DNA from 3 places in the Rothia sp. HMSC069C04 genome. Region 3 is predicted to be linked to each of the others. Evidence: riboswitches for the same ligand, from Rfam matches in the RefSeq annotation. Region 3 holds a riboswitch; each other region holds the start of a gene.

Region 1 (10,615 bases), on a different contig from region 3:
AAACTTTGCTTTGACATTCGCCTTGAATTCTTCACGCTTAGCCTTGCGTTCGGCTTTACGTTCAGCCTTCATCTGTGCACGCGCCTGGTTGTAGAGGTCTTCTTGGACTTGCAGAGCTGCTTCGATTTCGGCTACGACGGTTGCTACATCCCAACGCATGATTTGGGTGTCGTACTTGGTGAAGTAAGCATCGATGACTGCTTCGTTGTCTTCTTGCACCAAGGCAACAACGGCTGTTTCACCGTTAGTCAATTTCTGAGAAACAACGTCAATCAGGCCAGCTTCTGCCGTATCAACGGTAGCACCAGCAGCCAAACCATAGAGGCTACCCATACCATAACCAAACAAGACGCCGATAGGACCACCCAAAAGCCCGATAACTGCACCGAGCAAGCCACCTTTTAGGGTTGCATCCGTCGTTGAATCTTCAAAATCATAGCGTTCTTTTTCAACGATATGACCGTTTTCATTTTTGACCAGGGCGATTTGAGCAACCTTGGTCGTCTGAGTTTGGCGGAAAGCCTTCAAATCCGCAAAGGACTGATAAGCTTCGCTTTCGGTGTTAAAGACTGAAATTACTAGGTTTTCCATAGTTGGTACCTCGTTCCTAAAGACTATATATACATTGTAATACAGTTCTCTTTTTTTGGGAACTACTTTTTGCGACAATTTACCTCGGCGGCAGCCGGTAGGCTGAGTCCTAAAGCAGAGGGGCCCGGCATCCAGTATGGATGCCGGGCCCCTCTCTGCTTGCTGTGGCGTTAGCGGCTGATGGTTGCCGAAGCGCGCAAACCAGCCAGGTCCTGGAAGGTGTACTCGCCACCCTCGGTCAGCTGCATTGCGACGCTACCGCTGGTGATCTGAGCGGTGGTGGTCAGGGTGTAGCTGGAGGTCACCTTGGTAAAGTACACCGGAACCAGCGAAGCCAGCACCTGCGCGTAGCTCACGCCGTCCTTCGCGGTGGCTTCCAGGTAGTCGGAGGTGCGGATATCCAGCACGCCGGTCCAGACGTTGTCCTCGATGACCGGCTCGTAGAACTTCGCAGTGTATGCGATGCCGTTGAACGCCGCCACGGCGGGGTTGTTGGTCTTTGCGCCGCCCTCGCTCTTGGCGAGTGCCGGGATTTCAACGTCGTTATCGACGTCCCACAGCAGCGGGTCGGTGACATCCTCGGCGGTGGGGAAAGTGAACTCGAAGGTCACCTGCAGATGCGCCTGAGGGTACAGCCAGGAGCTGCCCTGGAACTCGCCCTTGGAGTTGATGGGTGCGGAAATCCACAGACCCGCGCCACCGTACAGGCCGGCACCGACGCTACCTCCGGGGGTGAAGGTGCCGCCGCCGCGGCTCTGCGGGGTGGTGGAGGTTGCGGTGATGTTGGGAACCTGCACGGTGTAGGAGTCCAGACCGTAGCGGGTATCAAAGTCGTTGGAGGGGTTCGAGTTGAACGCCTGGGTGAAGACACCGAACTTCAGGGTCGGGGTTTCCTGCGCGTCGGTGGATGCCGCGTAGGCGGGTACCGCTGCGGCGGTTGCGATGACGGGGGTGCTCCATGCGGCACCCTTGATGAGTGCGCGGCGGTTCAGACCGTTAGTGGTGTTCGAGGAAGAAGTCATGGGATCTCTCTTGTTGTGAAAAATGTGGTGATGCATGTGATTTGAATTACTGATACTCTAATGTAATTCAGCTCATCTTCAAAATTATCTCAACTTTTACTTCAATGTATGAACATTGCGGCACCCAGCTCACCTAATACGTGAAACGGGAGCATCATGGAAACCGTGGAGAACGCCCTCCCGGAAAACTCCACAGAAACACCACCGGTCACCACACACTGAAGGAACACAACATGGCATTTATGAAGAGCGCACGCGTCACGCTTGCCTCCCTCGCAGTGCTCTGCCTGGGCACTATCGCAGCCCCCGCAGCAAACGCCTACAGCCCCGATATTGACGGCGACGGCATCCCCAACACCTGGGAAATGAAGGGCTACGACGCTGACGGCGACGGCAAAATCGACGTCGACTTCCCCGCAATGGGCGCAGACCCCAACCACAAGGACATCTTCGTTGAGATGGACTACATGGCAGGTCTGCTGCCCAGCGAAGACGAACTGGACCGCATCACCAAGATTTATGCCGACCTGCCCCTGCGCAACCCCGACGGCACTACCGGCGTGAACATCCACCTGGACGCCGGTAGCGCCCGCAGCGCCAAGTACAACCTGGGCGGCGGCAACGAAATCAGCTACCAGGCACTCGACAGCGAATTCAAGGCGCTCCACCGAATCAAGGCAACCGAAGGTAAGTTCAACCCCGCCCGCGAAGGCACCTTCCACTACATGATCTGGGGCGACTACTACGACAACAGCTACTCCTCCGGTATCGCTAACTTTGGCGGTCGTAACTTTATGGTCACCGTCGGCCCGACCTTCTGGGGCGAGGCAAGCAGCAACATCCGCGTGGCAGTGTTCGTGCACGAGCTCGGCCACAACCTCGCGCTGAGCCACGGCGGCTGGGACGAAATCAACTACAAGCCCAACTACTACAGCGTCATGAACTACCAGTACACCCTCACCGGTGTGCCCATGGCTGACGGTAGCCGCTACTTCGGCTACTCCACCGCCGAGTACCGCATGCTCAACGAGGCGAAGCTGTACGAGGCGCGCGGCTTCGGCCCCCGCGCGGCTGGCTTCCTGTACAAGGGTAAGCCCGCCAACCAGCCGATTGACTTCAACGGCAACGGCAAGATTGACACCGAGCCGGTGTCCGTGGACCTCAACGGTGACGGCATGATCACGAACCTGGGCGCGGCAAGCGATGTGAAGATGATCCGCTTCCAGGCGACCGAGCACCCCGAGAAGGACAAGGGCCCCGAGCACATTGAACCGAGCGGTATTACTGCTGAACACGCTCGTTCGCTGGGCCTGATTTAAGCGGCGCAACGCCAACAAAGAGCCCTGTCAGCTCAGTAAAATGGCATAGCAAAAGGTGCGGATACCGAATCATCATTCGGTATCCGCACCTTTACTCTATACAGCTTTTAGCTTAGCGCAGCGTGCAGCTCGGCACAGTGCTCAGCTCAGCAGCAGAGCCTAGACAGCCTCGCTCACGCGGCCGGTATCCACCAGCACCTGCGCAATGTGGCCCAGCGCCTCCTCATTCTGCAGCGAAGAAACATCGCCCAGCGAACGGCCCTGGTACAGCTCACCGAGCAGACGGCGAGTAATCTTACCCGAACGGGTCTTCGGGATATCGGCAACCGCCACAACGTCCTTCGGCTTAGCAATCGGGCCAATGTGCTCACGCACGTGCGCGGTCAGCGCCGCCTTCAGCTCATCCTCAGTCAGGTCCTTACCCTCATCGGTGAGCGTCACGTAGGCGACCGCCTGGTGACCGGTCAGCTCATCCTCCACGGGGCAGACACCAGCCTCAACCACAGCCGGGTGAGTCACCAGAGCCGACTCAATCTCAATCGTGGACAGGCGGTGACCCGAAATGTTAATCACGTCATCAATACGGCCGAGGATGTACACGTTACCCTCTTCGTCTTCCTTCGCGCCGTCGCCAGCGAGGAACCAGCCGCGCTCGCCGTAGTGACGCCAATAGGAATCCAGGAAACGCTGCGGGTTCTGCCACACGGTACGAGCCATCGAGGGGCCAATCTTATCGACCACGATGAAGCCCTGCTTGCCGGGTTCGACCGGGTCGCCGTGCTCATCCACCACGCGGGTGGACACGCCGGGAACGGCGCGGGTAGCGCAACCGGGCAGGGGAGTGCAGTGCGGGGTGCCCTCCGGGTAGGTGCCCTCGGGCGCGAATGCCGGGTCGTGCGGGCGCGGGGAGCATACGGTCGAACCGGTCTCGGACTGCCACCAGGTGTCGATGAACGCCGCGGTGCCGCCGCCCACGTGCTGACGCAGCCAACGCCACGCCTCCGGGTTAATGGATTCACCCACCGAACCGAGCAGACGCACGGTCGAGAAGTCGTACTTGCCGGGCTCCGGGCCATTCGGGAACGCACCCATGAGCGAACGAATCAGGGTCGGGGCGGTGTAGTAGTTGGTCACACCGTAGCGTTCAATAACCTCAAAGTGGCGGCCGTAATGCGGAGTGTTCGGGGTACCCTCGTAGATCACTTCGGACACGCCGTTAACCAGCGGGCCGTAAATTTCGTAGGTGTGTGCGGTCACCCACGCCAGGTCGGCGGTGCACCAGTGAACGGTGGACTCAACCTTCTGCGGGTCGTTGACCGCGGACAGCTCGTCGGGGCGCAACACGCCGTTCTCGTCCACGTAATCCGGCAGCAGATCGTAGAGCAGCGCGTGAGTGTACGCGGTCTGCACCAGGTAGCCGCCCATCGTGTGCACCAGGCCCTTGGGCTTACCGGTCGTGCCGGAGGTGTAAATAATGAACAGCGGATCTTCTGCGTCGTGCAGTTCGTAGGCGTGAGTATCCGGCTGGTCGTCCACCAGATCGTGGTACCAGACGTCGCGGCCCTCAGTCCACGGCACAGCGGCGTGCGCTACCGGGTCGGAGGCGCTGGTGCGGTCCACCACGATAACGTGCTCGATATTGTTCTCACCGGAGCATGCCTCGTCGGCGTTGACCTTCACGGGAACGACCTTGCCGCGGCGGTTCTGGCCGTCGGTGGTGATGAGAACCTTCGCGCCGGTGTCTTCCACACGGAACTTCAGCGCCTCGGCGGAGAAACCACCGAAAACGAGGGAGTGGATCGCGCCAATACGCGCGCAGGCGAGGGTGAAAATAATGGTTTCGGGGATGACAGGCAGATAGATGACCACACGGTCACCCTTGCGCACGCCCAGAGACAGCAGGCCGTTTGCTGCCTTCGCAATACGACGCTGCAGTTCGGAGTAGGTGATGGCCTCACGGTCGCCGGGCTCACCCTCGAAGTAGAGGGCTACCTTGTCGCCGCGGCCTGCCTCCACGTGGCGGTCCACGCAGTTGTAGGCGACGTTGAGCTTACCGCCCTCGAACCACTTAATTTTGGGGATGCTGAACTGTTCGATGCCGTCCTCGTCGAAGCCGAGGGACTTCGGTTTCTCGAAACGGTGCGCGGTGTGCCAGGGCTCAGCCCAGGTGAGTCGCTGCGCCTGCTTCTCCCAGAACGCAACGCGCGCCTCGTCAGATTCGAGGGCGGGGTTCGGGGTGGGGTTTAGCGGGTCGGTGAACGAGTAGGGGGTGGGCAGTCCCATTATTCTCCCATCGGTTGCTGGCATTAGCACCCTTGCTTGCCGTGCCGCTGTCTGTGTGACCGTGGGGTCTGTGTGTGCGTTGGCGAGGGGGTTGCTGCGACGTCACGGAGCCAGGTCTCTCGGTCGCTCTGGATGGTTTGCCTTCTTAGTAAAGCGCGCCGGAGGGGGTGGACGCAAAGGGGACCGTCATATTCGGTGTGCTGTGTATCGGTTCGTAATATAACGACATATTTAAAGACCCCGCCCCGCGCTCACTGCTGTGGGGCGCGGGGCGGGGCACATCATCATCATTCAGTAGGCGACAGGTTTCCCCGCCGACTTCTTTCTCCGGCGCGTAGCGATGATTAGCTCACCTTCGGGGAGCAGCCACGCGGCGGACATCTCTCCTAAAACTCAGCGCGTGCTGAGCGTTGCGTTTAGCTGTGGTGCTAATTGCTGGTGGCGTTAGTTGCTGGGGTACTTCGCCTTCACCCGGCGCTCGAAAACACCCACCAGGGCGTCGGTAATCTTACCGAGCACCGCCAGCGCCACAATAGCCAGCAGCAGGCGGTCGGTGCGGCCGTTGTTCTGCGAGTCGGTCAGCAGGTAACCCAGACCCATGGATGCACCCAGCAGCTCAGCGGCGACCAGGAACAGCCACGCCTGAGCCAGCGCCAGACGCAGACCCGAAACAACCGACGGCAGAACCGCGGGAAGCTGAACCGTGGTGAACAGGCGCAGACCCTTCAGGCCGAAGGCGCGTGCCGCCTCCACAAGCTTGGGGTCAACGTGCGCCAGAGCCGCAGAAACCGTGGTGTATACCGGGAAGAACGCACCAATAGCAACCAGGGTCACCTTGGAATTCTCGCCGATACCGATCCACAGCAGAAGCAGCGGAACCCACGCCAGGGACGGCACGGCACGCAGCGCACCAATGGTCGGTGCGGCAATCAGACGCACCGGCGCAGACAGGCCAATCAGCGCACCCAGCACCAGGCCGAGCACGGCACCAATACCGAAACCAATCAGCACACGCTGAGTAGAAATCGCCACGTGGCGGCCCAACTCGCCGCGCTGCGCCAGCTCAACACCGGCGCTGACCACACGGTCGGGGGAGGGCAGCTGAACCTGGGTGAACACGCCGTTCGTGCTCAGAATGTACCAGAGGGCAATCAGCGCCAGGGGAAGAATCAGGCCCAGGTACTGCTTACCGGCGAACGGGTTCGACGGCAGCTTCACGGAAGAGACACGCTTCTCGGCACGCTCAGCGCGAGCGCTGGAGGCGGCGGTGATCGTTGCGGCGGTCATTACTTCTCAACCACCTTTGCGATCTTCTCAACGGCTGCGCTGTCAGCCTTCTTTGCGAACTGGTCGTCCACAATGCTGTTTAGTGCCTTGTCCACGTCGGACTGGGAGGGAACGTCGCCGGACTCGACCAGAATCGGGCCGACACCCTTGAGAACCTCAACCTGCTTAGCGCCCGGAACCGGGTCGATATCCAGGTGGGTGCGCTCCATGACGACCTGAGCAGTCTCGTGCTTAATGCCGGACTCCTCCTCGACAATCTTCACTGCCTCTTCGGGGTTCTTCTTAGCCCAGGCGCGAGCGTACTCGTACACGTCCACGATGGTCTGTGCGGCGGTCGGGTTGGACTGAATGAACTTCTCGGTCGCGTTCAGGAAGCCGTAGGTGTTGAAGTTCAGGTTGCGGTAGAAGAGCACGTCGCCGCTTTCCACCTCGGCGGCAGCCATAATCGGGTCCAGGCCGCTCCACGCGTTGACCTGACCGTTATCCAGGGCGGTGCGGCCGTCGGCGTGCTGCAGGTTCTGAATGGTCAGATCCGAAGCGGAAATACCCTCCTGCTTGAGTGCCTGCAGCAGCAGGAAGTACGGGTCGGTACCCTTGGTCACGGCAACAGTCTTACCCTTCAGGTCCGCAACCTTGGTGATGCCCGAATCCTTGCGGGTCACCAGTGCCGACCATTCCGGCTGCGAGTAGAGGCTAATGACCTTGATGGGGGAGCCATTAGCGCGTGCCAGCAGCGCCGCCGAACCGGCGGTCGAGCCAACATCAATATTGCCGCTACGCAGCGCCTCATTCGCCTTGTTCGAACCGGCCGACTTGACCCACTCAACCTTCTTACCCTCGGCGGCGAGGGCGGTCTCAAGCCAACCCTTCTTGCGGATAATCAGGGACAGCGGGTTGTAGGTCGCGTAGTCAATGGTCACGGTGTTCTGATTGCCACCACCGGCAGCACCGGAGGCGTTAGCGGAACCGGAACCTTCACCGGCGCAGGCGCTGAGCAGAGTAGCAAAAGCGGCGGCTGCGGCAAGGGACTTGAGGGCGGTACGACGAGACGGGGAGTAAGTCATGATGAAATCTTTTCGCTTCTGAAGATGATGATGTGATGTGTAAGAAATGTGTTGCGTGGCGGCTTTAGGCGTTATCTTCCACGCCGAGCTCAGCCAACAGTTCGCTACGCAGCGCCGTGATCTCAGCATCGGCGCGGTCACGCGGGTGAGAACGGTCAACGGTCACAATGCGCTGGATGGTGGCGGGCGCCTCCGGGGTGTCCTTACCGAGGACAATCACCCGGTCAGAGAGGTACAGCGCCTCTTCCACATCGTGGGTGACCAGCAGAATCGTGGTCGGGTCTTGACGGTGCACGTCCAACAGCAAATCCTGCATGTTGATGCGGGTCAGCGCATCCAGAGCACCGAAGGGCTCGTCGAGCAGCAGCACGCCGGGGTTGCGTGCGAGCGCTCGTGCCAGGGACACGCGCTGAGCCATACCGCCTGAAATTTCCTTGGGACGGTGGGTTGCGTATTCGCCCAGGCCGACCAGGTCGAGCAGGCTCGCTACGGATGCTGCGCCTTCAGATTTTTTGGTGCCCTGCGGCAGTCCGAGCGCCACGTTGTCGGCGACGGTGCGCCAGGGGAGCAGGCGCGGTTCCTGAAAGCCGATAGCTACGCGGGGGTCGAGGCCGGTCACTGCCTTCTCGCCGATACGCACGGTACCTGCGGTGATGCGGTTCAGGCCTGCCGCTGCACGCAGGAGGGTGGATTTGCCGCATCCGGAGGAGCCGATGACGGAGATAATCTCGCCGGGGGCTGCGGTGAAGGAGACTCCGCGAAGAACTTCGTGGGTTCCGCCGGGCACGGGGAAAGATTGTCCGACGCCTTCAAAGCTCAAGGGGACGGCGGCGGTGGATACGGCACGGCGGCCGTTCTTTTCACTGGTGGGTACGTCAGTTACTGCACTGTTGAGTGTCATGTCACTTCCATCGTTCCTGGCGTTAGCACCGGGGGCGGAAGAATCCGTGCCGGTTGCTGCGACGTCGTGGAGCCAGGTCTCTCAGTCGCTCTGGATGGTTTGCTTCTCCCACCCTATGGGCTGTGGCGTGCCTCAATCAACCCGGCGGGCGCGTATGAATTTCTATGACCGTATATTTCGCATTTATCACGAAATATTTCGGTTCCACGTCACAAAAAGATTTTTTCGTCACAAACGTGACCTCCCTCCCGTGCGCCCCGTACACTCAAACCACGAGATCATGAGTCCCGGCGCTAAGCTCTGGCTAGCCGGGCGGCAACCCTCTCCCGTAGCGGGGTGCCCCAGATGATGATCTGGCCTCAACGTTACGAGGCAAGTACGGCGCGAACGCGCCACCTGCACGAAGGCCACCACCGAACGCAGAAGGCAAGAAGGAGGCGGCGCGCGGGGTGCAGGGCACTAACCCGATCGTCCCCGATCATTCGCGAAAGGAAAATCGATGGCTGAGCAGAAGAAGCGCATCGTAGTTAACGCATTCGAAATGACCTGCATTGGTCACCAGAGCTTCGACCTCTGGCGTCACCCGCGCTCCCGCGCAACCGAGTACAACACCATCAAGTACTGGACTGACCTGGCTAAGACCCTTGAGCGCGGCCTGTTTGACGCCGTGTTCATCGCTGACGTGGTCGGCATCTACGACGTGTACAAGAACTCTGCCGCTCCCGCCATTGAGGGTGCCGCTCAGGTTCCCGTGAATGACCCCGCAACCCAGATTTCTGCAATGGCTGCAGTGACCGAGCACCTCGGCTTCGGCGTGACTGCTGCCGCTACTTTCGAGCAGCCCTACACCCTGGCTCGCCGCTACGCCTCCCTCGACCACCTCACTGAGGGCCGCGTCGGCTTCAACGTTGTGACCTCTTACCTGCCTTCGGCTGCTGAGAACCAGGGCCTGCCCACCCAGATCCCGCACGACGAGCGCTACGAAATCGCCGACGAGTTCCTGGACGTCTGCTACAAGCTGTGGGAAGGCTCCTGGGAAGACGGCGCAGTCATCAAGGACCGCGAGCGCGGCATCTACGCTGACCCCTCCAAGGTCCACCCGATTGGCCACAAGGGCAAGTACTTCTCCGTGCCCGGCATCTCCCTGACCGAGCCGAGCCCGCAGCGCACCCCCGTGATCTTCCAGGCTGGCGCATCCAGCCGCGGTCAGAAGTTCTCCGGTAAGCACGCTGAGGCTGTGTTCATCAGCGCCCTGCGCCCGGACCTGACCCGCGTTGTGACCGACCGTATTCGCGCCGCTGCCGAGGAGCAGGGCCGTAGCCGCGACGACGTCAAGATCCTCGCAATGCTCTCCGTCATCGTGGATGAGACCGAGGAGAAGGCAAAGGCAAAGTACGAGGAGTACAAGAAGTACGTGAACCTCGACTCTGCACAGGCTATTGTCGGCGGATGGTCCGGTGTTGACCTGTCCCAGTTCGACGAGGATGAGGTCCTGAACTACGTGCAGACCGAGTCGATTCAGTCCTTCCTGACCCCCTTCACCCTGCAGGCGAAGGACAAGAAGTGGACCCGCAAGGCCATCGCTGAGCACACCACCCTCGGCGGCATGGGCGAGGTCATTGTTGGTGACCCGGTTCAGGTTGCTGACGAGCTTGAGCGCTGGATTGACGAGGGTGGCCTGGACGGCATCAACCTGGCGTACCACGTCTCCCCGGGCTCCTTCGAGGACTTCATCGAGTACGTTGTTCCCGAGCTGCAGAAGCGCGGCCGCTACCGCACCGAGTACGAGGGCAACACCCTGCGTGAGAACATCTTCGGTAAGGGCCACACCAAGGTTGCTGACTCCCACCCGGCTGCTAAGTACCGCGGCGCATACGTGGGTAAGCCTTCGGCTGCTGACACCCCGGCTCGCGCGATCGCTGAATAAGCGTTGCCGCTGAAGCGTGCCGTGTAGGTTCGCTCAAACTTAACGATTGAAAACAAGAACGCCCGTTCTGCTGGAGGATTTGTATCCCCGGCAGGGCGGGCGTTTCTTTGCGCTGTGCCGCCGTCGCTTTCTTGATACAGGGCACCTTCTTGACGCGGCGCTTTCTTTATACTGGTTGGCATGATTGAACTTAACCATGATGACCGCTGCCCCTGCTCGAG
Region 2 (10,615 bases), on a different contig from region 3:
TGCATCTGCATCCGGTAGCGCTTCTACCTCGGACGCCGAAGTTAACAACGCACGCGCCGACTACTCCGGTCCTGCTGTCCTGGACGGTTACACCTCCAAGCCTGCTGACTACCAGCTGGCAACCCGCACCGAGCCGGCCAAGAACGTGCCCGTGCCGACCAAGCCCGCCGTCGCCAACGAGAACAGCGTGGAGGGCCTGTACCAGTCCATCGCGTTCTTCGGCGCAGCCATGGAATACTACATGCGTACCGGTAAGACCGAGCCCCTGCGTGAAAGCGCCATGGACAAGAGCGAACTCAAGTCAATGCTCGAGCCGGAAGACGGCACCCTCGGCGAAAAGCTGGTCAAGGGCGAAGTCTGGATGCACGACCCGACCGTCACCATCACCCTGCTCTCCGCACAGCCCACCCGCGATGGTAAGGCATACACCTGGAATGCTCGCTTCACCCTTACCCGCGGCGAATTCATGGCATCTAAGGATAAGGTTCTGGAGGTCCCCGAAAGCGGTCGTGAGAACGTCAACGAGCGTACCCTGCGCGGTGTTTACGAGAACGGTGCGTGGAAGCTGACTGGCATGAAGTCTGAATCTGAGGCTTCTGCATCGGCTTCTGCTTCCTAAAAGCATCAGTCTAGAAGCGTATAGCTTCTAAAAACAGAGAGGCGCCCGCCCCGTGGCTGAAAAACCACGAGGCGGGCGCCACCACCGTAGATAGAGAGAACCAATGAAGAACGTAACCCGCCGATCTGCCCTCGGCATGGTTGTAGCCGCCGGTGGCGCAACCCTCCTGGCAGCGTGCGGCGCTCAGCCGCAAGCAACCAGCGGCAACGCATCCGAGAGGGCATCCAGCAATGCATCCGGTAGCGCATCTGCTTCCGCATCTAAGAGCGTTCGTAGCGACTACTCCGGCGTTGCGGTCCTGGACGGCTACACTTCCAAGCCTGCAGGTTATAAGGAAGGTACCCGTACCGAGCCGCCCAAGAATGTTCCTGTACCTGTGAAGCCCGCTGTTGCTAACGAGAACAGCGTGGAAGGCTTCTACCAGTCCATTGCATTCTTTGGCGCCGCTTCTGAATATTATGGGCGTACCGGAAAGACTGAACCTTTGCGTGAAAGCGGTATTGATATTTCAGAATTGAAGACCACCCTTGAACCCACGCCTGGTAGCTTCGATGATGCTTTGCAAAAGGGGGAGGTCTGGCGCCAAGAACAAACTGTTACTGTCGCTATGAATACGCCTCAACCGACCCGCGATGGTGATAGCTATATCTGGAATGTAAAGATGGTTTTGGAGAACGGTGAGTTTGCTGTATACAAGGGGAAAGTGATGGAGTCTCCCAAGGAATACCGCAAAATTACTGGAGATGCCATCATTCGTGGAGTTTATGAGAATGGCGACTGGAAGCTTACAGTGAATCCGGTTGCTACTTCTAGTGCCACTGCATCGGCTTCTGCTTCCTAAAAGCTTCAGTCTAGAAGCGCATAGCTTCTACACCTAAAAGGCGCCCGCCCCGTGGCTGAAAACCACGAGGCGGGCGCCTCTCTTATATGCGCAATAAAGTATATACCCTTATCGGGGTGCTACCAGATGCGCACGCGCTCCTCCGGAGCCAGGTACAGTGCATCGCCCTCAGAGACGCCAAACGCCTCATAGAACTCATCAATATTGCGCACCACACCGTTCACACGGAACTCATCCGGCGAATGCGGATCCACCGAAATCATCACCTCAGCATGCTGCGGGCGGGACTTCGTGCACCAGCCGCGAGCATTCGAGAAGAAGAAACGCTGAATACCGGTCATGCCGTCAATCACCGGCGCGTCAGCCAGCGACTCAATGCCCTGCTTCTTCAAAGCCAGACGGTACGCCTTCAACGCAATCGACATGCCAGCCAGGTCGCCAATGTTCTCGCCCAGAGTCAGCTCACCGTTCACGTGGAACTTCTCATCCAGACCCACCGGAACGTACGCGTTGTACTGCTCCACCAGCGCTGAGGTGCGCTCCTTGAACTTCGCGTAATCCTCCTCAGTCCACCAGCTCTCCAGCTTGCCGTCACCGTCATAGCGGGAACCCTGATCGTCAAAACCGTGACCAATCTCGTGGCCAATAATCATGCCGATATTGCCGTAGTTCGCCGCATCGTCAGCATCCGGGTTGAAGTACGGGGGCTGCAGAATAGCTGCCGGGAACACAATCTCATTCGCCGGGGGCATGTAGTACGCGTTCACGGTCTGCGGAGTCATCAGCCACTCCGACTTATCCACCGGCTGACCCTTACGGGCAATCAGCCAGTCAGCATCAAACGCACCGGTACGGCGCAGGTTCTCGAACAGGTCACCGGGCACCAGCTCCAGTGCGGAGAAGTCACGCCACTTGTCGGGGTAACCGATCTTGGTGACGAACTTCGACAGCTTCTCCAGCGCCTTCTGGCGGGTTGCCTCAGTCATCCAGTCCAGCGACTCAATAGACTCGCGGTACGCCTCCAGGAGGTTGCCGACCAGAACCAGCATCTTCTCCTTGTGCGAAGGCGGGAAGTGCACAGCCACGTACTCCTGGCCAATTTCCTCACCCAGAGCCTTCTCGACAGCGCCCACGCCGCGCTTCCAGCGCTCACGAATCTGCTGAGTGCCGGAAAGGGTCTTGCCGTAGAAGTTGAAGCTTTCCTGAACCAGTTCGTCGTACATGAACGGCGCACGCGAACGCAGAACGGTCCACACAGCCCACAGCTTCCAGCTCATCAGCGGGATGGAGGTGAACAGCTTAGCCGCACCCTCAAAGAAGGACGGCTGAGCCACAATAACCTGACCCAGGGTCTCCGGGTCGGCACCCAGAGCCAGCAGCCACTGCGAGAACGGGAAGCCGGGGAACTTCTCGTCCAGCTCGGTCGCCTGGTACGGGTTGTAGGTCGCCTCAGCGTCGCGGTTCTCCACGACGTTCCAGTGCAGGCGAGCCAGCTCCGACTCGTGGGTGAACACCAGCTGAGCCGCCTGCTCCGGGGTCAGGCCGAAGCCCTCAGCCAGACCGGTCAGCTCAAACATGCGGGCAATATGCTCAACGTACGCCGCGCATGCAGCCTCGTGCTTCTCTTCACGGTAGTAGGATTCATCCGGCAGACCCAGACCCGACTGGTACAGGAAGAACGTGTAGTTCTTCGGGTCCTTCGGGTCGTTGCTGGTGTACCAGGCGAACAGCTGCGGCAGACCCGCACGAGACAGCAGCGCCAGGGTCACAGCCAGGTGGGAGGGGGTTGCCGAGTTCAAGATCGGGGCGATTTCCTTCAGCAACGGCTCCAGGCCGTCCGCCTCAATCTTCTCAACATCCATGAAGGAGTTGTAGAGTGCACCAATAAGGGACTCCGGCTGCTCCTTCGCGATCTTCTCCACCAGCTCACGCACGTGCTTCTCTGCGTTATCGCGGAGGGTGTACAGGCCGCCGTCCTTGGGGCGGTCCGCCGGGATTTCGTGGGTAGCAAGCCACTTACCGTTGACGTGGCGGAAGAAATCGTCGCCCGGCTTGACGGTTTCATCCACCCATTCTTTAGTGATTCCAGAGTTAGTAGTCATGGTTCCATTCTAGGTTCTTAACGTAAGAAGCCACACGATTACCGACAAGCCACCATATGGTGACTCACCAGCAAACGTGTGGCTTCCCTACACGAAAGACCGGACAATTATGCCTGAGCCGCCAGCTTCTCTGCGCGCTCAGCCATCAGACGCTTCTCGGCACCGTTAACCAGCCAGAGGAACAGAACAGCCAGACCCGAGCACACAATCATGAAGACGAACGCGGTGCCCCAACCCCAGTGGTCAACAATAATGCCGATACCGGCAGAAGCCAGGGTCGCACCCAGAGCGTAACCGAACAGGCCAGTGAAGCCCGCAGCGGTACCCGCAACATGCGAGGGGGACAGGTCAATAGCCTGCAGACCAATCAGCATGACCGGGCCGTAAATCAGGCCACCAATCAGAGCCAACGCAACGTACGCAATCCACAGCGGCGCATCCGAAGAAGGCAGCCAGTACAGCAGAATTGCGCCGACGGTCGCAATCAGGAACAGAATACCCGCGGGGGAGCGGCGACCCTTGAACATGCGGTCAGAAACGTAACCGCACAGGACGGTGCCACCAATACCGGCAAGCTCCAGAATCGAGAAGCCCGCAATACCACCTTCAAGGGAAGCGTGGCGCACATCGTGCAGGTACTTCGGCGCCCACACCAGCACGCCGTAACGCAGGGTGTACACGAACACGTTTGCCAGAGCCAGGTACACCATGGTCGAGTTGGTCAGCACGTGCTTACGGATGGTGGTCCAAGTGGACTCCGCACGATCCTCAGCGGTGGACTCAACCTTGTGCGGGTCGTTGCGGTACACGTCAACGGTGGGCAGACCCTCAGCCTCGGGGTTGTCACGAATCAGCAACCACGCCACGAACGCCAGAACGAAGCTGATAACAGCCGGGAACCAGAAGGCAACTTCCCAGGTCTTGCCGAACATGGAGAAGCCCCACGCAACCAGCAGACCGGACAGCGCACCACCAACGTTGTGAGCGGTGTTCCACCAGGAAACCTTCGTGCCGCGCTCGCTGGTGGAGAACCAGTTCACGAGCACACGACCCGAGGGAGGCCAACCCATACCCTGGAAGATACCGTTGAAGACCATGATGGTCGCCATGATGGAGGCGATAGCGGCACCGTAGCCTGCCGCACCCGCGCCTTCACCCATGTAACCGGTCATTGCCAGCAGGATGTTTGCAACACCCGAGAGCACCAGACCGATGGGCAGGAACAAACGCGCGTTCGAGCGGTCAGAAATCATTGCGGTGAAGAACTTGCTGAAGCCGTAAGCGAGCAGTAGCGCCGTGGACAGCGCACCAATTGCTGCGTTGCTGAAGCCAAGTTCCTTGGTCAGAATCGGGGTGACCAGCGGGACGTTGTTACGAATCAGGTAGAAGGTCGCGTAACCGATGAAGATACCCATGAAGACCTGTAGGCGCATGCGCGGGTACTTCGCATTAACTTCAGCCTCGCTCAGTTGAGGCTTGGGCGCCGGAATTGCGAGCCAGCGGGGTACAGAACCCTTCTTCTTCTTTGATGAAGTGGTAGTAGTCATGCTGGAATTCTAAAAACAGCGGCTTATAAAAATGCTAATCTGATGGGAATGTTTTCAGTAGAATGTTCACTAGGGTGAACGGATATTCAGAGTGATTATTCTATTAATGCTGTTTTTATCCCGGAATTACGGGGAAGTGCTAAATCTGTGTGATGTACATCTGTCTACTGGGCAACATTGCCTCAAGTCGTGTAATGAATATAAATACTTTCTCGGTTGAGTAAGTATGTGTTTTGGTCAGACCACACTTAAAATTAGAGTAATTTATACCCTAAGTTCAAATAAAAAACCACTTGAACACCAGTGCATTGGCGCCCCAAAACAGCACAGAAAAGCCCGCCCGTACAGTGCAGAAGAAAAACCGTACGGGCGGGCCCGTTATCTATCCCCAAAAGCTCGGCATACAGTCGGTACGCATACCGGCACGAAGCCGAACAACCGCCACCTGCCGCAGGTTACCGCGAGCAAACCATCATCCGGTCAACCCGCAGCAGGCAGCGGAACCAAGAGGCGCCTCCTAGAGGGACGCGCGAATCGCCTTGGTGGCGTCCACCAGGTGACGCAGAGACTGCTTGGTCTCCTCGTAATCACGAGTCTTCAGGCCGCAGTCAGGGTTCACCCACAGGTCAGCAATGGTGCCGTAACCAATCGCAGCCTTCAGCAGGGACTCAATCTCCTCCTGCGAAGGAACACGCGGGGAGTGGATGTCCCACACGCCCGGGCCCAGACCGGAAACGAAGCTCTCCGGAATGTCAGCCAGCAGCTCCATGTGCGAACGAGCCGCCTCAATGCTGGTCACGTCAGCGTTCAGAGCGTTAATCGAGTCGATAATCTCGTTGAACTCCGAGTAGCACAGGTGGGTGTGAATCTGAGTGGAATCCTTCACGCCGCTGGTAGCCAGGCGGAAGGAGTTCACCGACCAATCCAGGTACTGCGGCTGCTCATCGCGGCGCAGGGGCAGCAGCTCGCGCAGAGCCGGCTCGTCCACCTGAATGATGCGGATGCCCGCCTCCTCCAGGTCGGCAATCTCGTCGGCAAGAGCCAGAGCCACCTGGTTAGCGGTCTCGCGGCGCGGCTGGTCGTCACGCACGAAGGACCACGCCAGAATCGTCACGGGGCCGGTGAGCATGCCCTTGACGGGCTTGTCGCTCAGCGACTGTGCGTGGGAGCTCCACGGCACGGTGAACGCCTCACCGCGCAGACCCTCACCGTGACGCTTCACGTCACCGAACAGAATCGAGGGGCGGGTGCAACGCGAACCGTAGGACTGAACCCAGCCGTGGCGGGTGGTTGCGAAGCCGTCGAAGTTCTCAGCGAAGTACTGAACCATGTCGTTACGCTCAGCCTCACCGTGAACCAGCACGTCCAGGCCCAGCTCCTCCTGCAGCTTGATGACCGAGGCAATCTCGTCACGCAGGAAGCCGTTCAGCTCCTCGGCGGAAATCTTGCCCGCACGAGCCTCCGCACGGCGGCGGCGAATCTCAGCGGTCTGCGGGAAGGAACCGATGGTGGTGGTCGGCAGCTTCGGCAGGTTCAGGTCAGCCTGAGCCGCGCGGCGAACATCAATGGTCGGGCGGTTGAAGTCCTCAGCGGTCACAGCTGCGGCGCGGGCACGAATCTCGTCGTTGTGCTTGCGCGGGTCAGCGGCGAAGCGAGCCAGCGCCTCGTCAGCAGCCTTCAGCTCCGGCTCAACAGCAGCCTCACCCTCAGCCAGGCCACGAGCCAGCAGGGCGATCTCGGCAACCTTCTGGTCGGCGAATGCCAGGCCGTCCACGGGAACCTCGGCGGGGTCTTCCAGAGCCAGGTCGTGCGGCACGTGCTGCAGGGAGGTCGAGGAGGACACCGACACGGCACCCTCGGATGCGCCGGGCAGCGCCTCCAGAGTCTTCAGTGCGGCACGAACATCAGCACGCCACACGTTACGGCCGTTCACAACACCGGCAACCAGGTGCACGCCGGCGGCAGAAACAGACTCCAGCTCAGCCTTCGAGTACACGCCGTGCACCAGGTCAAGGTGCAGAGCCTCAATACCGGTACCCAGCAGTGCCGGCAGGTTCTCACGCAGGGAACCGTAGGGGCTGGTCACCAGAATCTGCGGGCGCTTCTCGCCGGCAGCCAGGGCACGGTAGGTGCGCTCAGCCAGCTGCGCAACCTTCGCGTTGTCGGCACGGTCCACGGTCAGGCCCGGCTCGTCCAGCTGAACCCACTCAATACCGCGCTCAGCCAGCTGCTCCAGCACCTGAGCGTACGCGGCAACGAACTCATCCAGACGGTCAACGGGGGAGAAGTCCTCAGCGGAACCCTGCTCAGCCTTAGCACCCAGCAGCAGGGTCAGCGGGCCAACAATCTGCGGGCGAACCTTCACGCCAGCCTGCTTTGCTACCTCGAGCTGCTCGTCAATAGCCTCAAGGTTCAGCTTAATCTCGGTACCGGCACCAATCTCGGGTACCAGGTAGTGGTAGTTGGTGTCGAACCACTTGGTCATCTCCAGAGGAGGCAGGGTCTCGGTACCGCGCGCCAGTGCGAAGTAGCCGGGCAGATCCAGCAGGCCGCGTGCGTCCTTAGCCTCAGCCAGACGCTCGGGAACCAGGGTGAACAGGCGAACCACATCAAGCACCTGGTCGTAGTAGGAGAAGGTCGCCGGAATCGAGTAGTTGTCAGCCTTCAGACCGGCGGCGGTCACGCGCTCGAAGTAGGTGCGCTGCACGTCAGCGGCGGTGTCCTGCAGCTCCTGCAGGGTTGCCTTGCCCTTCCAGAAAGCCTCCTGAGCCTTCTTCAGCTCGCGGAAGCGGCCCACGCGGGGGTAGCCAACAATGGTTGCGGCGGGGAATGCGGTGTTCGACATAATAGTTATTCCTTTACTGGGGATAGATGTGGGAGTCGGTTCCGGCGTTTTACCACCCGACTGTGGGTGGTGAAACGGAGGACTCAACAACTCCCGGAATATTTGTGGGGGAGAAAGTGGAAACGCATCCGACAAGGAGCGTTATGGGTTGAGGCGGGGGTTTTTAGACGTATTCCAGTTCGCTCAGCGACTGAGAGAAACGGTTACTGTACCGCGGCAAATCCAGCTGATCCAGAACGTCCAGAACCGCCGCATGCTCGTTGAAGGTGAAGAAGTGCAGACCCGGCGCGCCCGCGTCCATCACGGCGCGGCACTGGTTCAACGCGTACTCAACACCGATGCGGTGCAGCTCAGCGCTACTGGTTGCTGTCTCTAGGGCGTAGGCGAGGTCCGTCGGGACTTCCATGCCCGCCATCTGGCAGAGATTCTGCAACCGCTTCAGCGAGGTTACCGGCATGATGCCCGGAATAATCGGAATATCCACGCCTGCCAGGTGCGCCGAATCGACCAGGGCGCTGTAGCGCTCATCCTCAAAGAACACCTGAGTGATCGCGAAGTCCGCGCCGGCACGCTGCTTGGACAGCAGAATCTCAATATCCTGCAGCAGGGATGCGGACTCGGGGTGCTTCTGCGGGTACGCCGCCACACCAATCGACACCTTGCCAGCCGCCAGGTGGGCGAAATCTTCACGCTCCACGCGGCGAATGAGCTCTACCAGGTAGCGGGCGAAAGGAAGTTCAGAAACCTGACCTTCCTGAATATCACCGCGAAGAGCCAGGAAGCCGCGCACTCCCAGACCCAGAATTAGGCGGACTGCGCGCTCCAGCTCATGCACCGAGTGGCCTGCACAAATCAGGTGAGCCAGCGGGGTGAGGGAGGTTTCATGCACTAGGTGGTCGAGCAGCGCCAAGGTCTTCTGGCGGCGCTTAGCGTCACCGGCGTAGGTGACCGACACGTAGTCGGGGTTGGTGCCCTCAAGCTCCGCAATGGTGCGGAGCAGCGACTCACAGCTCGCCTGTGAGCGCGGAGGGAATAGCTCAAAAGAAAGAGCCGGGTGAACTGTAGCCATAACCATCCTTCGTGTTCACCCGATAGATACGCACCGTGAGGGTGCGCGAATTCTTCTGCAGGATGTGCTGTACCGGTTTGCGAGTACGACTCATCAAGGGGTGCCGAAGGGTATTCTTCTCTATCGGTTCTGGCGGGAGCACCTTGTCCGTACCCTGCACCGTGACGGTGGGGGATACTGGCGAGGTTGCTGCGACGTCTACGAGCCAGATCTCTCGGTCGCTCTTGATAGATAACGCTTTCACTCTACCCACCGCCTCCGAGGGCGTGCAAGGGGCACGGCGGTTGATGCCCTAATATTTCTGGACATGACATTGGGGCGAAATATGAACTTAATATGACCGACTATGACAAAGGGCGGCTGGAGGTGTTGCGGGTAGGGCTGTCGGCTGACCCCTGAATGCCCGGCACTATCGCAGATACGTTCGCTTAATATTCTTGGACACGCGCGAATATATGTGTTTTGAATTTCATTGAGGGGTAGGGTAGCTAGTGAGGCACGGGTAGTGTTTCGATGTCCGCTCATCGAGGAGTTTCAGGGCTCAAAGATGAGTTCAATATGACTTTGTGAGCGTGGTGAGAATGAAAAAGCTATTTTCTTCTATACTCTGGTCCTTCCGCCTGGCCTGGAAAACCTGTCCCACAACCCTGGTGAGCGCCGCCCTATCGCTAGCCGTCATTGCCTGCATTCCCTTGAGTCAGTCCCTGCTGATTGGTAATACAGTATCAGCCTTGAGCGGTTCAAGTGGTGGCACAGCATGGATTTATATTGTTGCTCTTGCCCTTGTCGTTGGAATTAATATTATTGCCCAACGCTGGGTCATAAGTAACATGCTCATCCTCAAATCAAAGGTGAACTATCGGGTTCACTGCATGTTAAATAACAGGTTATCTACATTTCCGTTATCTGATATAGGTAGCACAAAATCACAGGAAGATATACGTGCTGCAAGAGAGGCAATATCGAAACAGGAATTGCAGGTTCACACCATGTCAGTTATGGCACTGGTGAGTGCCTTCGCAATGGTGTTACTTCTCTGTCTCAATATTGCGAACGTCAGCATTGTGGCAGCAATTTTTGCGGCACTGTGTTCATTGCCCCTAGCCATTGCAATGGTGATTCTCGCTAAACGTGATTACGCCATATACACCCTAATGTACGAGGACTATCGGGCAGAGAACTACTATCTAGACAATCTGATGGCTCAAAGTCGCGCCCAAGAACTTCACCTCATGAGAGCCTCCCGATTTTTCTCGCAACGCGTAGCGTCCTGGCGACGCCGGGCAGCCGGTAGGGAATTGAGCCTTGAAAGTGTTAGAGGAATCATCTCCATAGTTGCAGGGCTACTCTGCTCTGTCTTACTTTTTGCGTCCCTGTACTTCCTTGTGGATTCAGGCGCCGATATATCGTATGTGGCCGGATCGCTGATTGGAATCATTGCCTGTGTTAACGCGACCCAAGAGGTGGGATATTCATTCGGCCAGATTATTAATGGAGCATTATCTGTCCAGCAATTCCGAAGGGTATGCGACTCTGATACTTACGACCATGCTTCTGAGATAAAAACTTCTAACCCTAACCGTGAAAATATT
Region 3 (10,615 bases):
CGGCCTGGCACTGGGCTGCGAGATTGCAGACAAGTCCTACTTCGCCCGCAAGAACTACTTCTACCCGGACTCCCCGAAGAACTTCCAGACCTCCCAGGCTGGCGGCCCCATCGCGGAAAACGGCTCCCTGGACGTTGAGCTCGAAGACGGCACCATCTTCACCGTCGAAATTGAGCGCGCCCACATGGAAGAAGACGCAGGCAAGCTCACCCACGTCGGTGGCGCAGACGGCCGAATCCAGGGTGCAACCTCCTCCCTGGTCGACTACAACCGCGCAGGCGTGCCCCTGATCGAAATCGTCACCCGACCCATCGTCGGTGCTGGCGAACGCGCACCCGAACTGGCACGCGCCTACGTTGCCGCAATCCGCGACATCGTACGCTCCCTCGGCATCTCCGACGCCCGCATGGAACGCGGTAACGTCCGCTGCGACGCCAACGTCTCCCTCATGCCCAAGGGCGCAGAGAAGTTCGGCACCCGCTCCGAAACCAAGAACGTGAACTCCCTCCGTTCCGTCGAGCGAGCCGTCCGCTACGAGATTCGCCGCCACGCAGCGATCCTCGAACGCGGCGAAAAGGTCACCCAGGAGACCCGCCACTGGCACGAAGATACCCGGGAAACCTCCTCGGGTCGCCCCAAGTCCGACGCTGACGACTACCGCTACTTCCCCGAACCGGACCTCGTACCGGTCGTCACCAACAGCGAGTGGATTGAGCGTCTGCGCGCCGAACTGCCCGAACCCCCGGCAGAGCGCCGCCGCCGCCTCAAGGGTGAGTGGGGCTACTCCGACGAAGAGTTCCGCGACGTCGTCAACGCCGGCGCACTCGACGTCATCGAAGAGACCGTCGCCGCAGGCGCAACCGCAGCAGCAGCCCGCAAGTGGTGGATGGGCGAGATTGCCCGCCGCGCAAAGCAGGCTGAAGTTGAGCTCACCGCCCTCGGCGTGGAGCCCGCAACCGTGGTCGCCCTCGAAGCGCTCATCTCCGAAGGCAAGATCAACGACAAGATTGCCCGCCAGGTGCTCGAGTTTGTCCTCGCCGGTGAAGGCACCCCCGCCGAAATCGTTGAGGCACGCGGCCTCGCCGTAGTCTCCGACGACGGCGCGCTCACCGCAGCCGTTCAGGAAGCACTGGCAGCAATGCCCGACGTTGCAGACAAGATCCGTGCCGGTAAGGTTCAGGCTGCTGGCGCTATCGTCGGTCAGGTCATGAAGGCTACCCGCGGTCAGGCTGATGCCGCCCGCGTGCGTGAGCTGATTCTGGCTGAGTGCGGCGTGGAAGGCTAAGCTTTTCTGCTGACCCGGCTCTAACGAAAGAGGCGCTGTCTCCCGAGGTGGGAGGCGGCGCCTCTTTTGTGCTCTCTTGTTCTGCACGAGATGCGCGGTTCCGCGCGGAAAGCGGCTATCGTCCTCGTTCCTACAGGGCGGGTGGGTACGCTATACCCTTCCTCCGCTCCTGCAGGGGAACCCACCCTCTCGGGCGCTCCGCCCTTCCTTGCTTCGCTGCGGAGAGCACCCGAGAGGGTACCCTGATGTCGCTTCCGGAGGGTATAGCTACCCCGCTCCGGCTAGGTTTGGCACGTCGCGTGGAGGGGCGGTGTCGTCCGTAGTGACATCAGGGTGCCCGAAGCGAAGCGAGGGCGGGTGCCCCTGTAGGAACGAGGATGAGCGCCGCCCCTCCAGTAACGCAACGTACCATAACGAGAAATGCTCCTTCCATATCTTCAAGATATAGAAGGAGCATTCTCTATTGCTGGGTGTTACTCAGTAACGCCGAGGTTGCTCATCAGGAACGCGTAATCCCACGCGATCTCACGCCAACGTGTATACCGGCCGGAACCACCACCGTGACCGCCCGACATGTCAATCTTCAGCAGCGGTACCGGCGACGACGGGTCAATCTGCTCACGCAGCGCCGCAACCCACTTCGCAGGCTCCACGTAGAGCACACGGGTGTCGTGCAGGCTCGTCACCGCAGCAATCGCCGGGTAGCGGACCGGGCGGATGTTCTCGTACGGGGTGTACGACTTCATGTAGGCGTACACTTCCGGGTCCTCAATCGGGTTGCCCCACTCTTCCCACTCCATCGCCGACAGCGGCAGCTCCGGGTCGAGGATGGTGGTCAGCGCATCCACGAACGGTACGGCAGCCAGGCAGGCGGCGTACTTTTCGGGGGCGAGGTTCAGCACGGCGCCCATGAGCAGGCCGCCGGCGCTACCGCCGTAGCAGCCGATACGCGCCTCATCAGCCCACGGCTTAGCCGCAATGTAGCTGGTGACGTCCACGAAGTCGGTGAAGGTGTTCTTCTTCGCGAGCTTCTTGCCGTTCTGGTACCAGGAGCGGCCCAGCTCGCCGCCGCCGCGAATATGCGCAATGACGTAGATGACGCTGCGGTCCAGGATCGACAGCATCGGGATGGAGAACATCGGGTCCATGGATGACTCGTACGAGCCGTAACCGTACTGGATGACCGGGTGCGGCTTGCTCATGTCCAGGTCGGCGCGGTGAATCACCGAGATCGGGATGAGCGTGCCGTCCTCCGCCGGTGCCCAGTCGCGGTAGGCACGATAGTCCTCACGGTTGTAGCCGCCGAGTACCGGGGTTTCACGGCGCAGCAGCAGGGTCTGCGACATGGGGAAGTAGTCGTAGACGCGGCGCGGCGTCAGGTACGAGGTGTAGGCGATGCGCAGCACGGGGGAGTAGTTCTCCGCACGCAGCACGGAGGCGGTGTACAGTTCCTCGTCGAAGCCGGCAGGTTCCATGAAGGTCACGCCGGCGGGGCGGCGGCGGCGCCACTGGATGGGCAGCTGCTCACGCGGTGCGAGGAAGATGCGGGTGGTGGTGTCCGCGCGGGCGGTGACGACCAGGTGCGTTGCGGTGAAGGTGAAGCCCTCCAAGCGCACGTGTTCGCTGTGGCGGATGACGGGTACCCAACGCTGCGCGTACTCTTCGAGGCTTTCACCTTCGCGCGGCATGTCGGCAAGCACCAGCTCGGAGTTCAGCGCATTGTAGTCGTGCTGAATCAGCAGGTGCTGCTCGCCGGCAATGTTGAGCGGCTCGGCATAGTATTCGATGCCCGCGCTCTTGGGGATGAGCAGGGTCGGCTCGCCCTTGGGTTCGCGGGTGGGGATGAGGCGCACTTCCGTGTACTCGGAGTTGGAGCTGGTGATGACTACGGAGGAACGGTCGGAGCTCATGGCGGCGCCGAGCCACATGGTGTTGTCCGGTTCCTCGTAGATCAGGTGGTCTTCGGTGCCCTGCCCGACGTCGTGCACGTAGACACGCCAGGGGCGCCACGACTCGTCGGGCACGAGGTAGATGAGCTGTTCGGCGTGGTTGATGAAGAAGGAGCCCGCCGCAATGTTGGGGATGGTGTCTTCGAGGAAGGAGCCGGTTTCCATGTTGAGGAAGCGCTGCTCGTAGCGTTCGTCGCCCTTCTCGTCCACGGAGATGCTCAGCAGCTTGCCGTTACGTGCAGGCTGGAAGCTGCCGAGGGAGAAGAACTCCATGTCCTTGGCGTATTCGTTGCAGTCGAGGATGACGACCTCACCCTCGAGCACCTCGCCGGGGGTGACGGTCGGCGGGGTGTAGCGCACCACCTCGTCGCCTTCGTGCAGGGCGGGGTAGCGGTAGAAGACGGGGTACTGGCCGCCGGGTACCATACGGCTGTAGTACCACCAGTCACCGATACGGTTCGGGACGGTCAGATCCGACAGCAGGGTGCGGTTCTTAATCTCGTTGAAGATGGACTCGCGGAGGGGCTGCTGGTCTGCGGTGACAGCTTCGGTGTATTCGGCTTCTGCTTTGAGGTAGTTGAGGACCTCTTCGCTTTCCTTGTCGCGGAGCCATTCGTAGTGGTCGATGAAGACGTCGCCGTGATGTTCGCGGCGGTGCTCGACCTTCTTCGGTACGGGCGGGGTGAGGTTCTGTTCAGCCATGCTGCCACCTCTTTCAATGAGTTATGGGTTTGTGAATGGTGTGTGCCGTCTGCGCCCGCGCTCCTACGCCGCCGCGATGGCGGTGAGGGTGCGCGGGGGTCTGCGGGCACGCCTAGTTCTAGTGTATCGAAGAGTGAGGCAGGCTACTATATTGCCGCCTGCGCGGGGTTGCCCGGCTCAGCCTGTGGAAGCCCCGCTGAAGTCTCACCGAAGCCTCGCCGCAACGTGCGCGTCCGGCGGCTAGTTGGCGCGTCCCTTAATGGACATGAGGGTGCGGCGGCCCGCCTTGTTTGCCTTCGTGAAGGCGCGGTTACTCTGCCGGTACTCGCGCTCCTGGGAGCGCAGGCGCAGGCGCGCGGATTCCGCCATCATCCTGCGGTAGCGTTCGAAACGTTCGGGGTCGAGGGAGCCGTCGGCGAGCGCCTGCTGCACCGCGCATCCGGGTTCGGAGCCGTGGGAGCAGTCGCTGTACCGGCAGGAGGAGGCGTAGCTGGAGACGTCCTCGAAGGTCTCATCAATGGCGGCGCTATCGCTCGTTGCGGCTAGGGCTCGTACGCCCGGAGTGTCGATCAGCACCGTGCCAGATGATGATTTTGCGTTGGTCGAGTCTCCTTCGCTTGAGCCTTCCGCACCGGGTAAAACAAGCATCTGGCGGCTGGTGGTGGTGTGGCGCCCCTTGCCGTCAGCATCGCGGACCGTGGAGGTGACCTGCACCTGATATTCTTGGCTATCCTCGCGGGGGTCAACTCCGGGGTTGAGCAGAGCGTTGACGAGGGTAGATTTGCCTGCGCCGCTACGGCCCAGGAATGCGGCGGTGCGTCCGGCGACAAGCTCCGCGACCGGGGCAGGGTCGTAGCCGTTGTCCGTGCAGACGGCGAGTACCGCATCCACACCACCTGCGAGGGAGTCCCTGTAGTTGGTGAGCTGTTCAGCCGTTACTAGGTCACCCTTGGTGAGAATCAGTGCGACCTGCACCCCGGAAGCGTGCGCCAGGGCGGTGTAGCGTTCAATTCGCCCAATGGACGGCTCGGGGAAGCAGGGCTCAACGATGCAGAGCATATCCACGTTGGCGGCGACAGGCTGATCCGCGGATTCTCGGGTGGCGCTGGGGCGGGTGAGGTAGCTTCGCCGGGGCAGTATCGCGAGGAATTTATGCTCCGCCGGATGGGCTGCACCGCCAGTTCCGGGGATGGGTTGGGTGAGTACCCAGTCGCCGACGACGGGGTACTCTTCTTCGCCGTAGTCGTTCTCAACCGGACGCAGCGGAGCGGAAAGCTTAATGAGCTCACCCCGCTCGCAGGTCAGTAGCTCGCAGCGGGTGCGGTGCACGGCGCTGACACGGGCGAGGGTAAAGTTTTCGAGGGTACCGCCGAGGGTGAACGCGGCGCGGATTGCTGAACCCTGCCAGGAGGGGTCGAACCCTAGGGTCTCTAAGGTGTATGAAGCGGGAGCAATGGTCACAGGAATAGTCTTTCTTAGTTGCGGCGCCCGGCTGGGTACGGCGCCCGGTCGGTTTTCATGCCCGGATAGCGCGCCGGGGGAGAGGGTGTTTAAAAGGTTCGTTCTTTTTGGGTTTCACACCCTATAGCAGCGAGGCGCGGGCGCCTGCACGGATGCGGCGGGCGGCAAGGAAGGTCAGCCCCAACCCTACCGCGGCGTAGAGTACCGCCAGTGCCGCGTCTGCCCCCAGGGACGCGAAGAGCTCCGGGGTGGTGCCGTTCGCAATACCGCTAGAGGCGTCTAAAACCTGCACCAGCCGGGACCCGGGAACCCAGGGACACAGCCACGCAAGCCACGCGGGGTAGGTGCTCACCGGAACAATCACACCCGCGCTCACCGGCAGAATAATCGACAGGACATTCGACCCCGTGTACGGATCGGACAGGTACAGGCCCAGCCCGGCGGCAAAAATACCCAGGCAGACCCCGCCCAGCACCGCAACCGGCATCAGTGCGATGGCGCCGAGCAGAAGCCCCGAAGCCGCCCCGGTGGAGGGCGCCGTGAGGGAGAGCAACCACACGATGCCCACATTGCTCAGGCCCGTCACGGAGGCTAGCAGCGCGGGTACCGCCGCCGCGCCCAGCCAGTAGCCCGCATCCACGGGGCGCGCCGTGCACACGTACTCGAAGACGCCAATCCACCGGTCTGTGGCGACGCGCGCAACAATGCCGGCGGCCACCGAGCTGAGGGTGGCAATCAGGGCGGTTGCACAGCCGATGCGCACCGTATCGTTCGCGGCAAGATCAGCACCCAGAAGCACCGTGAAAAGCACGTTAAGACCGGGTACGAGAACCAGGGTCGTGACAGCCGTTCCGAGGGTTGCGAAGGTAATCGACGACGACCAGCCAATAGAGGCGGTCGACAGTGCCCGACGCGCCACGCTAGGCAGAGCAGCAGAAGAGAGAACACGCACGCTACATCGCCCCCAGGGTGCCGCGACGGCGGGCGGAGGCGAGAGCCTTCCGTGCAAAGAGGAAGGCGCACAACGCCCAAGCGAGGCTCACGGCGAGCGTCTGCGCAACGGGCAGGAGCGCATCCGCCGGGGTGTTAATAGGGATACGCCCTAGCAGCAGGTGCACCGGCGCCTGCAGAGGAATGAGCACGCCCACGGCATCCAGCCAGGCGGGTGCCTCAACGGTCGTGAAGAGAACCCCGGAGAGAATAAATACCGGCACGAGGAGCAGCTCCTCGTAGGCGATGGCGTTCGGCGTTGCCACGAAGAACACCGCAATCATGAACGTAACCGACAGGCATGCAACCCACAGCAGGGGAACGCCCAGAACATAGCGCGGCCAGAGCTCGGAAAAGTCCGTAACCTGCGGATTGAGCGTCACAAGAGCCCAAACCGCCCACGATAGGGGTAGGGCCGCCAGACCCACAATGGAGGCGCTCGAAACGATAGCCGCCAACACCCGCACCGGAGAAATCGACCCGGAACACAGGTACACGAGGGTCCCGCGGAAGCGCTCAAAATTGATAATGCCCGCAGACACGATGCAGACCGACCACATGCCCACGATGCCCGCGCGGGTCCACGCGAGGGTCGGGTCAACGGAGTGACCCGCGGAGCTCTGGGCCGCCGCGTGCACGGCGAGCGCTTGAAGGATAACCGACCCGAGCACCGTGCTGATGAGCAGCTGAATAAAGTACGGGACCGTCAGGAACTGTCGCAGGCTAAATCCCATGAGCCGCAGCTGGCGGGCGCACTCCTGCCTCAGGTCGTACTGCTGGCCCCGGGTTTGGGACTCTTCCGAGCGTCGCGTCTGAGTACTCATCGCTTGAGCCCCTCCGCCATCGCCAGGTATGCCTCTTCCAGGGTTGCCGGGCGCGTGTACGGCTCGGTTCGTGCCCCGATGTTCGCGGCGGCGAGCCCCTCCGCCAGGATGCGGTGCGCCTCGCCCGCCTCGAACGTGGCGCGCTCGCCGTGCCAGTAGAGGGTCAGTTCCCAGCCGGAACCACGCGGGGCAAAAAGTACCGCCGCCTTATCGTGGAGGAATCCGCGTAGTGTATCAAGACCCTCGGTGGCGGTGGGATCCACCTGAACCACAGTCGTGGCGGCAATACCGGCGTGTGCGGCAACGTCCTCGAGACTGCCGCTCACCGCAACGGAACCGGCGCCCAAAACGGTGATGGTATGCGCCAGGTCCTCGATTTCGCCCAGTAGGTGACTCGTCAGCAGAACGGCGGCGCCGTCCTCCGCGAGGGAGCGGATGAGGGTTCGCACGGTCAGGGCGATATCGGGGTCGAGCCCGTTGGTCGGCTCGTCCAGCAGGAGCAGGGCGGGGGAGCCGAGCAGCGCGCGAGCGATGTGCAGGCGCTGCTTCATGCCGCGGGAAAACTCCTGAAAGGGTCGCGCCGCCGCATCGGTGAGTTCCACGCGGGCTAGGGCGTGGTCCACCTCGCGCCGCCGGCTCCGCCCGGAAACCCCCGCAACATCGGCGAAGAAGAGCAGGTTGTCGCGGGCGCTGGCGCGCGGGTAGAAGCCGCTATCCCCGCCGAGTGCGAGACCCACGTGACGGCGTGCCCGCTGCGGGTGAGCGATGGCGTCAACACCGTTCACGGTGAGGCTACCGCTGGTGGGGGTGAGCAGGGTCGAGCACATCTGCACGGTGGTTGTTTTGCCCGCGCCGTTGGGGCCGAGGAGGGCGTGGATCTCGCCGGAGCTAACGCGAAGCGACACCCGGTCGACGGCGGTAAAAGCGTTTTCACCTTTGCCAAAGACTCGGCTGAGCTGCGCGGCGTCAAGAACAAGAGACATGGTAGGTAACCTTCGGGTATGACCCTCTGGCCCCTATACCGGAGGGATGCTGGGCAGGATAAACAGCGGAGTGTGCCGCGCCCTGCGTGAGTGTATGTGTAGTCTCAGTGTACCGAAAAGCATCGAAAAAGTGATGGGAATTACTATTTGGAGGGTGGGGCACTCGCTCTGAAAGCACTATCCATGAGGCACCACCTGCGCAGCGGATTCCCGTGTCATATTCACCGACAGCATGAGCTTCATCGACGTTAAAAAACGTCATCTTTGCAATGAAATGTCTTAAAGTGCCGTTCACCCACAAAACCCTTGACCCCACCCAACGCCCTATGACACCCTGAATACAGGTCAAGAGCGCCAGCGATAAGCCCCAGCTAGCTGGCCGGCAACCCTCCTCCGCGGTGGGGTGCCCTGGGTGAAGACCAGGCGGCACGCAAAAGCGTGACGCAAGCGCGGGACCGATGTGACCGATAACGGTACATCAATCGTGACAGGATTATTCGACGACGATTCCTGTACCGTCGGCATGCGGCCCCCTAAGAATCCCCATTAGGAGCCACGCATGAGCAACAACACTACCGTCCCGACTCCCGCCAACCCCGCCGGTTGGAAGTTCGAAACCCGCCAGATTCACGCAGGTCAGGCGCCGGATGCCGCAACGGGAGCTCGGGCACTACCCATCTACCAGACCACCTCTTATGTCTTTGACAGCGCCGAGCAGGCAGCGAACCGTTTCGCTCTCGCCGAGCTGGGACCCATTTACACCCGCATGAACAACCCCACCCAGGAAGTAATCGAAAACCGCATCGCTTCCCTGGAAGGCGGCGTTGGCGCGCTACTGCTGGCATCCGGTCAGGCAGCTATCACCTACGCAATCCTGAACATTGCCGGCGCAGGCGACCATGTGGTTGCATCGCCCTCCATATACGGCGGCACCTACAACCTGCTCAAGTACACCCTCGCCGACCTCGGCATCGAAACCACCTTCGTTGAGAACCCGGACGACCTGGACGCATGGCGCGCCGCGGTTCGTCCCAACACCAAGCTGTTCTACGGAGAATCCGTGCCTAACCCCCGCAACGACGTGCTCGACATCGAGCCCATCGCCAAGATTGCGCACGAAAACGGCGTACCCCTGATCGTGGACAACACCGTGCCCACCCCCTACCTGCTGCGCCCCATCGAGCACGGCGCGGACGTGGTCGTCCACTCCGCCACCAAGTACCTGGGCGGCCACGGCACCTCCATCGGCGGTGTGATTGTTGACTCCGGTAACTTCGACTACGGTGCAGACCCCGAGAAGTTCCCCAAGTTCAACCAGCCCGCACCCGGCTACCACGGCCTGGTCTACGCACGCGACCTGGGTAAGGACTCCGCATTCGGTGCGAACCTCTCCTACATCCTGAAGGCACGCGTCTCCCTGCTGCGTGACACCGGCGCCGCAATCTCCCCGACCAACGCCTTCAACATCGGCATCGGTCTGGAGACCCTCTCCCTGCGTATCGAACGCCACATTGAGAACGCCACCAAGGTCGCCCACTGGCTCGAAGCAAACCCGCAGGTTGACAAGGTTATCTGGGCTGGCGTGGAATCCTCCCCCTGGTACGAGCGTGCACAGAAGTACCTGCCCAAGGGCCCCGGCGCGGTGCTCGGCTTCACCCTCAAGGGTGCAACCCTGGAGCAGACCCGCGACTTCGTGGACGCGCTGAAGCTGCACTCCAACGTGGCGAACATCGGTGACGTGCGCTCGCTCGTGATTCACCCCGCCTCCACCACCCACTCCCAGCTTTCCGCCGAGGAACTGGAGAAGATTGGCGTGTACCCGAACTTTGTGCGCCTGGCAGTCGGTATTGAGAACATCGACGATATTCTCGCCGACCTGCAGCTGGGCTTCGACACCCTCTCCTAAACGGTGATGCAACCCGCAGGTGGACCGGAAGGCAACGGCTTCCCGGTTCATCTGCGGCCCCGTTACAGCACTTTTCGCAGCGGGTAGCGTTGGCTGCCCCGTCAGTACTTGAGTCCGCCGGAGCGTACCCGCTCACACCCGGCACTATCCCGCCGGCCAACCCCGTGGAGGGAACCCTATGACTACCCCGCTCAACTCCACCCAAACCACCACTACCAACCAGCCTGTTACCGCGCCCATCCCCGTGGCGGGCACCCAGCGCGAGCACCCCGAAGCGCAAGGCTACCTGCGTCAGCTGAACATCGGCGACCTGGAACTTGAGTCCGGCGTGACCCTGCCGCAGGTGACCATCGGCTACGAAACCTGGGGCACCCTCAACGAGGCTGGCGATAATGCCATCCTGATTTTGCATGCGCTCACTGGCGATACGCATGTCTCCCGCGGCGTCCCCACCCCCGACATGCCCGCCCCGCTGATTCGCGCTATCGAGTCGGACGGCTGGTGGGAAGGCATCG

What was found. A riboswitch is a leader RNA that binds a small molecule or an ion and turns the genes downstream of it on or off. The one in region 3 is predicted to bind S-adenosylmethionine.
Region 1: another riboswitch for S-adenosylmethionine. It lies ahead of HMPREF2879_RS00505 (LLM class flavin-dependent oxidoreductase); the one in region 3 lies ahead of HMPREF2879_RS05575 (bifunctional o-acetylhomoserine/o-acetylserine sulfhydrylase).
Region 2: another riboswitch for S-adenosylmethionine. It lies ahead of HMPREF2879_RS00875 (methylenetetrahydrofolate reductase); the one in region 3 lies ahead of HMPREF2879_RS05575 (bifunctional o-acetylhomoserine/o-acetylserine sulfhydrylase).

The regions. Positions count from the first base shown of each region.
Region 1 covers NZ_KV810707.1:68,335-78,949, reverse strand. The annotation lists gene HMPREF2879_RS00540 (DUF1269 domain-containing protein) at 1-591, opposite strand, end outside; gene HMPREF2879_RS00535 (transcriptional initiation protein Tat) at 762-1,613, opposite strand; gene HMPREF2879_RS00530 (C4-dicarboxylate ABC transporter substrate-binding protein) at 1,847-2,932, shown strand; gene HMPREF2879_RS00525 (AMP-binding protein) at 3,092-5,215, opposite strand; gene HMPREF2879_RS00520 (ABC transporter permease) at 5,660-6,502, opposite strand; gene HMPREF2879_RS00515 (aliphatic sulfonate ABC transporter substrate-binding protein) at 6,502-7,566, opposite strand; gene HMPREF2879_RS00510 (ABC transporter ATP-binding protein) at 7,631-8,467, opposite strand; SAM riboswitch class I at 8,472-8,568, opposite strand; SAM riboswitch class IV at 8,744-8,852, shown strand; gene HMPREF2879_RS00505 (LLM class flavin-dependent oxidoreductase) at 8,967-10,394, shown strand; gene HMPREF2879_RS00500 (YchJ family protein) at 10,575-10,615, shown strand, end outside.
Region 2 covers NZ_KV810713.1:255-10,869, reverse strand. The annotation lists gene HMPREF2879_RS00900 (DUF6318 family protein) at 1-619, shown strand, start outside; gene HMPREF2879_RS00895 (DUF6318 family protein) at 723-1,460, shown strand; gene HMPREF2879_RS00890 (M13 family metallopeptidase) at 1,580-3,562, opposite strand; gene HMPREF2879_RS00885 (MFS transporter) at 3,670-5,109, opposite strand; gene metE (5-methyltetrahydropteroyltriglutamate--homocysteine S-methyltransferase) at 5,627-7,954, opposite strand; gene HMPREF2879_RS00875 (methylenetetrahydrofolate reductase) at 8,118-9,023, opposite strand; SAM riboswitch class I at 9,141-9,257, opposite strand; partial or broken gene HMPREF2879_RS00870 (ATP-binding cassette domain-containing protein) at 9,605-10,615, shown strand, end outside.
Region 3 covers NZ_KV810742.1:101,946-112,560, reverse strand. The annotation lists gene gatB (Asp-tRNA(Asn)/Glu-tRNA(Gln) amidotransferase subunit GatB) at 1-1,285, shown strand, start outside; gene HMPREF2879_RS05600 (S9 family peptidase) at 1,759-3,936, opposite strand; gene rsgA (ribosome small subunit-dependent GTPase A) at 4,177-5,397, opposite strand; gene HMPREF2879_RS05590 (ABC transporter) at 5,519-6,349, opposite strand; gene HMPREF2879_RS05585 (ABC transporter permease) at 6,351-7,211, opposite strand; gene HMPREF2879_RS05580 (ABC transporter ATP-binding protein) at 7,208-8,194, opposite strand; SAM riboswitch class IV at 8,538-8,650, shown strand; gene HMPREF2879_RS05575 (bifunctional o-acetylhomoserine/o-acetylserine sulfhydrylase) at 8,754-10,100, shown strand; gene HMPREF2879_RS05570 (homoserine O-acetyltransferase MetX) at 10,279-10,615, shown strand, end outside.